2 regions of the Romboutsia sp. BSD2780061687b_171204_C1 genome follow, and region 2 is predicted to be linked to the other one. Evidence: riboswitches for the same ligand, from Rfam matches in the RefSeq annotation. Region 2 holds a riboswitch; the other holds the start of a gene.
The links. A riboswitch is a leader RNA that binds a small molecule or an ion and turns the genes downstream of it on or off. The one in region 2 is predicted to bind lysine.
Positions count from the first base shown of each region.

Region 1: it holds a riboswitch for lysine, as region 2 does, so the genes downstream of both, I2H23_RS08965 (amino acid permease) here and nhaC (Na+/H+ antiporter NhaC) in region 2, are expected to answer to the same signal.

Region 1 covers NZ_JADMRK010000003.1:247,838-251,775, reverse strand. Annotated here, with positions in the region: gene I2H23_RS08970 (cell wall-binding repeat-containing protein) at 1-594, opposite strand, end outside; lysine riboswitch at 785-955, shown strand; gene I2H23_RS08965 (amino acid permease) at 1,232-2,698, shown strand; gene I2H23_RS08960 (LysR family transcriptional regulator) at 2,743-3,651, opposite strand; gene I2H23_RS08955 (nitroreductase family protein) at 3,873-3,938, shown strand, end outside.
Region 2 covers NZ_JADMRK010000002.1:125,775-129,712, forward strand. Annotated here, with positions in the region: gene I2H23_RS05540 (ribonuclease H1 domain-containing protein) at 1-498, opposite strand, end outside; lysine riboswitch at 717-889, shown strand; gene nhaC (Na+/H+ antiporter NhaC) at 1,015-2,451, shown strand; gene I2H23_RS05550 (calcium/sodium antiporter) at 2,481-3,434, opposite strand; gene I2H23_RS05555 (ATP-dependent DNA helicase) at 3,534-3,938, opposite strand, start outside.

The sequences.
Region 1 (3,938 bases), on a different contig from region 2:
TTTGTTATAAATTGTTTTTCCTATTATATTTACATCTACTTTGTATGCAAGTTTATATTCTTCTTTACTTTTATATAAATATAACTCTACTTTTTCATTTTTATTTAATTCATTTTTTAGTTCAAGTTTTTCCTTTGCTATCTTAAGTGCATCATCTTTAGTTAAAGTCGGATTATAGTTAAATCCTTTTAATGTCTTTGATGTTGGCTCTATATATCCTGAAATTGATTTTATATTTCCGTCATAATCTACGCATCCTACTAAATCTGAACCATAGATAGGTATATTATTTATATACTGTTGAAGTCTTACTATAACCTGAGAATCATTTTTATCATCTTCTTTTGATTTGACTTTGAAAGTAGAAGTTTTTTCTACATTGCTTAAATAATTAATTAGGATTTGTTGAGGTGATATACCTTCTTTTTTCTCTTCCTTTATATTACCACTTACTACAAATGGTTCCGATTTTTCTATAGCTTTTTTTAATTCTTGTTTTTGCATATCCTCACTTGCAAAACTCAAACTAGTTAGATTTATAGTTATTAAACATAGTGTTGTTATGCTTGCTATGCTCTTTTTTAATAATGTCACTTGCTTTCCCCCTCAATTTTCTTTATTTAATGCTTTTGCTCCTTGTTATATTTTTACTAACTATGTTAACTCTATTTTAACACTTGCAATTATTGTTAGTAAACTTATTATTTATTGTTTTTGTACAAAATCTAATCTTTTCTATTGACTTATTTTTTGTTTTGGTTATAATTTAAAACAACAAGTAGATAACTGAGATAGAGGCGCGAAATTTAAGAGTAGTATTATGGAGGTAAGCTCAATGAAATAATACAAAAGGAAATTTCGCCGAAGTAAATAGTTAATGGCTTTGATACTATTTACTGGGCTTATGTAAAATATGCATAAGACTGTCACATTTTTGTGGAGAGCTATTTTCAATGAAAACGTACGGTACGTTGTATTTTTTGTATATAATTTACGTATTTTTGTCATGGGTATAGTCTCATGGCTTTTTTTGTATACAAAAACCTTATGTAAACCTAAAATTACTGATAACTTATATAAGGTATATCAATAACTCAATAATATAAAAATATATCTGAGTAACCGTCGAAGTCGTTAGCGACATAAACTAAGCGCATTTTTATTGTTAGATAAATTTTATTATCTTAGTTACTTACTTATGGAAAATTTACACCATAAGGAGGATAATCAAATGAGTGAACAAAATCAAGAATTAAAAAGAGGATTAAAAGCAAGACATCTAAACATGATAGCACTAGGTGGTTCTATTGGAACAGGTATATTTCTTGCAATGGGAGATACTATCTATCAAGCAGGACCTGGTGGTGCATTAGTTGCATATGTTTTAGTAGGCATTATGGTTTATTTTTTAATAACAAGTTTAGGTGAAATGGCTACTTTTATGCCAATCTCTGGATCTTTCAGTTCCTATGCTACTAAATTTATTGACCCAGCACTTGGGTTTGCACTTGGATGGAATTACTGGTACAACTGGGCTATAACAATAGCTGCCGAAATGGTTGCAGGTTCTTTAGTTATGAAATTTTGGTTCCCAAACATACCAGGAGTTTACTGGAGTTTATTATTTTTAATAATAATTGTCGGATTAAACTTCCTATCATCAAAAGCCTACGGTGAGTCTGAATATTGGTTTGCTGGTGTTAAAGTTGTTACTGTAATTATATTTTTAATAATAGGTGTATTAATGATAGTTGGTATAATTGGTTCTGATGAAATAGGATTTCATAATTATTTTATAAAAGATGGACCTTTCCATGGTGGAATAAAATCAATCTTTGCCATTTTTCTAGTTGCAGGATTTTCATTTCAGGGAACCGAACTTATAGGAGTTGCTGCTGGAGAAAGTGAAAATCCAGAAAAAACTATTCCTAGGGCTATAAAATCCATATTTTGGAGAATATTAATATTTTATTTAGGAACGATAATAGTTTTAGGTGCTATAATACCTTTTACACAGGCTGGTGTTTCTGAAAGTCCATTTACTATGGTATTTGAGAAAGCAGGTATAGCTGGAGCTGCTTCTCTTATGAATGCAGTAATATTAACATCTGTATTATCTGCTGGAAATTCTGGTATGTATGCATCAAGCAGAATGCTTCACTCTATGGCTAAGGATGGACTTGCTCCAAAGCTATTTGCTAAGACTAATAAAAGAGGTGTTCCTGTAAATGCTTTAATATTAACTACTATAGTTGCATCTTTTTGTTTCTTAACAGGTGTATTTGCCGAAAGTACTGTTTATGTTTGGTTAGTTGCTGCATCTGGCCTTGCTGGATTTATAGCATGGGTTGGAATAGCAATATGCCATTATAGATTTAGAAAAGCATATACTCATCAAGGTAATAATTTAAAAGATTTAAAATTTACTGCTAAATGGTATCCTTTTGGACCTATACTAGCATTAATAATGTGTATAGTTATAATAATAGGTCAAGGTTATTCTTGTATTAAACCAGATGGCATTGACTGGAGTGGTTTAATAGCTTCTTATATAGGTATACCTCTATTTTTAAGTTTATATATAGGTTATAAAATTAAGCACAAGACTAAACTTATCCCTCTTCACAAGGTTGATTTAACTTATGGAGAAGATAAAAATTTAGATAATATAGAAAAAAAGATCCTTGAATTAAATTAATAAACATAAAAAATGTAACTCCTTTAACTTAGGAGTTACATTTTTTATGATGAAGTTATATAATTTCTATCAACATATTCTAATATATAATCTCTAAATAACTTTGCTATTGGAGGTATATATGAATTTTTTAAATAACTCATATATATTATTCTTTCCTTAATAGTTTCTTTAATATTTATTTTAGATAGTGTATTTGTATTGATAGTTGGTGAATCAGGAACTACTGAAATCCCTGCTCCAGCAGATACTAATCCTTCTATTACACTTCCTATATTAGCTCCTTTTGGCTGAATTGATATTTTAGGGGTATACCCTAAAGCATCAGTACAAGAAAGAATCCTATCTTTACTACCTTCACAAAATGCTATAAAAGATTCATTTTCTAATTCCTTTAAAGATACCTCTCCTCTACCGGCTAATTTATGATTCTTTGGTACTATTAATATATACTCTTGCTTTTTTATTGGTATAGATTCTATATTAATATCCCAAATAGGTTCTGTATGATTATCATAGAAACCAATATCAATTTTTCCTTTTTTTAAATCTTCTATTATTTCAGTTACAGACTGTTGGTTAAATTGAAACTTTACATTAGGGTTATCATTTAAGAAATCGCTTATTATAAAATTCATAAAATAAGCTCCTACTCTAGATGTAGAGGAAATAGAAACTGTCCCTGTAGTATCACTAACCATTTCATCTAATTCCTTTATCCCTTTTTCAATCTCTACCAATGCTCTCTCTGCATGAACTAAAAATAATTTCCCAAACCTAGTTAGTTTGACATTTCTGCCACTCTTTTCAAATAAAGGGACTTTTAGTTCTCCTTCCAACTTTGCTATTGATTTACTTAATGCTGGTTGAGTAACTAATAATAACTTTGAAGCTTTAGTAAAATTTTCGGTTTCAGCGACTGTTTTGAAATACTCTAGTTGTTGTAGGTTCATTTTCTACTCCTTTTTATAATTTATCAAATCTATAACTAAAAGTTATATGTTTATGAATATTTTAAATTAGACATAGTGGTTATAACAGTGCTATAATCACTATTATCCTTAATAAATATATTTGTATTTTCTTATGAATTTTACTTATTAGTATACCAAAATAATTAAGACATATAAATTAAAATTGAAAGATATTATATAAATTAAAGGGAGTGTTTTTTATGATGAAAGTAGATAAGGATCTTTGTATAGGATGTTCTCTATGTGTTAAAGATTGCATGGTTAAA
Region 2 (3,938 bases):
TATATTATCATAAAATTTCTTATATTTAGTAGTTCCTTCTTTATTAGTTTTCCATAATCCTAAGCACCATTTTTCTATTCCTTCATAATCAAAATATAAAATCAAATTATTTATGTTATTATCTATACAATAATTCATCGCAATCTTTGCAGCTTCTATTTCACCTGCGACATTTCTCATTCCAACTAAATCTTTATCATTTCCTTTTTTGCTATAAGTTTTTATAACTTCTTCATTTTTTATTATAACTACCCCTGAACCATATTCTCTTATTGAATGTTCATAACTACCATCAACATAAGCTTTTACAAGTTCTTTTCCCTCTTGTATTTTTACACCATTTTCACCATATATATATGATTTTGCTTCCTCTATCGTAGTAAAACTTTTATACTCAGCGCCTGAAAAACCATTTATTTGTTCCTTACATTCATTCCATGTATTATATATACCATTGTTTCTTCCTTTTCTTACTGCATAAAACTTAACCTTAGCCAAATTTTTCACTTCCTTTCGTATAACTATTTATATAAAATTTATATTTTTCTAAATCATACATTTAATAACTATTCTATAGTAAAATAAGTAGTTTTTAAAGACTTATTATTTTACATATTATTGTGAAAATTTTCTTAAATTTTTTATTCCTAAATATTTCATGCTTTATTTTTTTTTAATTTATGGTATAATCTTTATTATCAAATAAATCGAATATAACTATTGGTAGAGGTCGCATTGTTAAATAGTAGTTTTGTGGAGGTAAGCACGAAGAAGCAAAATAAAAGGTAACTATGCCGAAATATATAAGGGAAGCTTTAAACTTATATATTGGGGTTATGCAAAATATGTATAACACTGTCACATTTATATGTGGAGTGCTATCTTTAGATTAAGCGTATTTTTAATTGTACGGTTGAATGCTTAAGTCTAGGATAATATCTTTACACCTAGACTTTTTTTATTATCTCTTTTCTCCTTAACGTTATATTCGGTATAAATTTTAGGAGGACTTTTATGACAAAAAAGGTTAAAAAACAAGCAACTTTATTTGATGCATTACTATGTGTCTCTGTTTTAGTTGCAGTTTTAGTGACATGTTTAGTATTTTTAAGAAAGTATGAAATATCTGCTCATATACCACTTATAATAGGAGCTACATTTGCAAGTGGTGTTGCAGTTTTTAGATTAGGTTTTAATTGGAAGGAATTAGAAGAAGGTATACTATCTACTATAAATACGACAATGCAATCAATACTTATACTTTTAGTAGTTGGTATGATAATAGGTACTTGGATAGCTGGTGGTATAGTTCCTGCTATGATATATTGGGGTCTTAAAATATTATCACCTGGAATATTCTTAGTGGCAACTACTTTAATCTGCGCTATAGTATCTATTTCTACTGGTTCATCTTGGACAACAGCTGGTACTGTAGGTATAGCTCTTTTAGGTATTGGTAGTGCCTTAGGTATACCTGGTAAAATAGTTGCAGGTGCTATAATATCTGGTGCTTATTTTGGGGATAAGATGTCTCCTTTATCTGATACAACAAACTTAGCTCCTGCTATGGCTGGTTCTACTTTATTTGATCATATAAAACATATGGTATATACAGCTGGTCCTGCTCTTTTAATATCACTTGTATTATACGGTATAATAGGAATGAAATATGCAGGTTCTGAAATGGATATATCTCAAATAAATCAAATTCAAAATGCTTTATTAAGTAATTACAATACATTATCTCCATTTTTACTTTTAGTTCCTTGTGCTGTTATAGCAATGGTTATATTTAAAGTCCCTACAATACCAGCACTTATAGGTGGTGTTATATTAGGTGGCGTTTGTGCAGTAGTATTTCAAGGTGCATCTATAGCTGATATACTTGTAGTTGCTAAGTCTGGTTATGTTTCATCTACTGGAATGAAGTTTGTTGATGATCTTCTTACTAGAGGTGGACTTGACAGTATGTTAGGGACAGTATCATTAATACTTTGTGCTTTAACTGTAGGTGGGGTATTAGAAAAAACTGGTATGTTACAAGTTATAGCACAGTCTATACTAAAATTTGCAAAGGGTACTTTTGGACTTATAGCTGCTACAATATTTACTTGTATCGGTACTAACTTAGCAGTTGCAGACCAATATTTAGCCATAGTTATACCAGGAAGTATGTATAAGGATGCATTTATAAGACAAGGTTTATCTCCTAAGAATCTTTCTCGTGCTTTAGAAGATAGTGCCACTATAACGTCTCCACTTATTCCTTGGAATACTTGTGGAGCATATATGTCAGCAACACTTGGAATTGGATCTTTCGTATTTTTACCATATGCATTCTTTAACTTAATTTGTCCTTTAATATCATTATTCTATGGATTAACAGGATTAACAATAGAAAAACTTTCTGATGAAGATTTAATAGAAGAATTTGAAAACGGAATAGCTTAAAATAAAAAAGAGTCTTTAAAGACTCTTTTTTATTTTCTTATTATTATAAATGTCATATATAATATATACATTATAACTAATAATATACCTTCTTTTTTATTTATACGTTGCTTAGTTCCTGCAAATATATATGTTAATATTGTTATTATTATCATAATCATCATATCAACAAACACTATGCTATGAACTTGTATATTGCTTATAAATGAGGATATACCTAAAACAAATAATATATTAAACAGATTCGAACCAACTACATTACCTATAGCTATATCACTTTCACCTTTTCTAGCCGCAACTATACTTGTTACGAACTCTGGAAGAGATGTTCCTATAGATACTATAGTTAAGCCTACTAGATTTTCACTCATACCCCAAGCTAAAGCAATATTGCTTGCACTATCTACAACAAACTGACCACCTACTATTATTCCAATTATACCAAGGATACTCATTAGTATACTTTTACTCATAGGTATGCTCTCATCAGCTTGATCTATTTCCATTTCCTCTTTAGATGTTATGGCCATCTCTACTAAATAATACATAAATATACCAAATAAAGTTAGTAGCATCAGCCCATCTGCTCTTGTTAAAGCATTTTGAGTATACCCTTGAAACTTTATATCGTGAGATAATATAGATAGTACTATAGTTGCAAGTACTGCAAATGGGAATTCTTTAATTATAGTGCTCTTTTGTACCTTTATAGGATTTATTATTGCTACGACTCCCAAAACACATAAAAAGTTAAATATATTAGACCCTACTACATTGGCTATAGCCATATCATTACTTCCTTTTAAGGCTGCTGTTATACTTACTGCAGCTTCTGGTGCACTAGTACCAAAAGCAACTATTGTAAGCCCAATTATAAGTGTTGGGACCTTTAATGTTTTTGCTATAGATGATGAGCCAACTACAAATACATCTGCTCCTTTTATAAGAATTAAAAAACCTATTATAAGTAATATATAACTCATATTTACATCCTTTCTTTTAACTACTTTATAAGATTTATTTTTTCTTAAATATCTAATCTTATTCAATAATTAAAATATAGGTAAAGTCTTTTTATAATCTCATACCTTAGATTTTAATTTGATTTTTTCTTTTGGTATAGTGTATCTATGATTAAAGTACTTTATATTTAATTTATCATGATTATTTGAAGTAACTCTGCACTTTATATACCTTTGATTCATTTGCTCAACTACAAACTGTTCTATATCTTTTATGTCATCTATATCTGTAATTGTTAGTAAGTTCCTAACTTCTACTAATACCTCTCTCATAACCTGCTTTCTACATATATTTATATGATTATTAGTATAGTTTTGTATATTATTTTTGCTAACTATATTTATTTTACAACCATGAAGATCTCTCTCTAATTTTTTTAAAGTATGCCCATTAGTTCCTATGTCAAAGATTATAAAACATCCGTAATCATATTTGCTTCTTAAGATCCTTCCCATAGCTTGTTT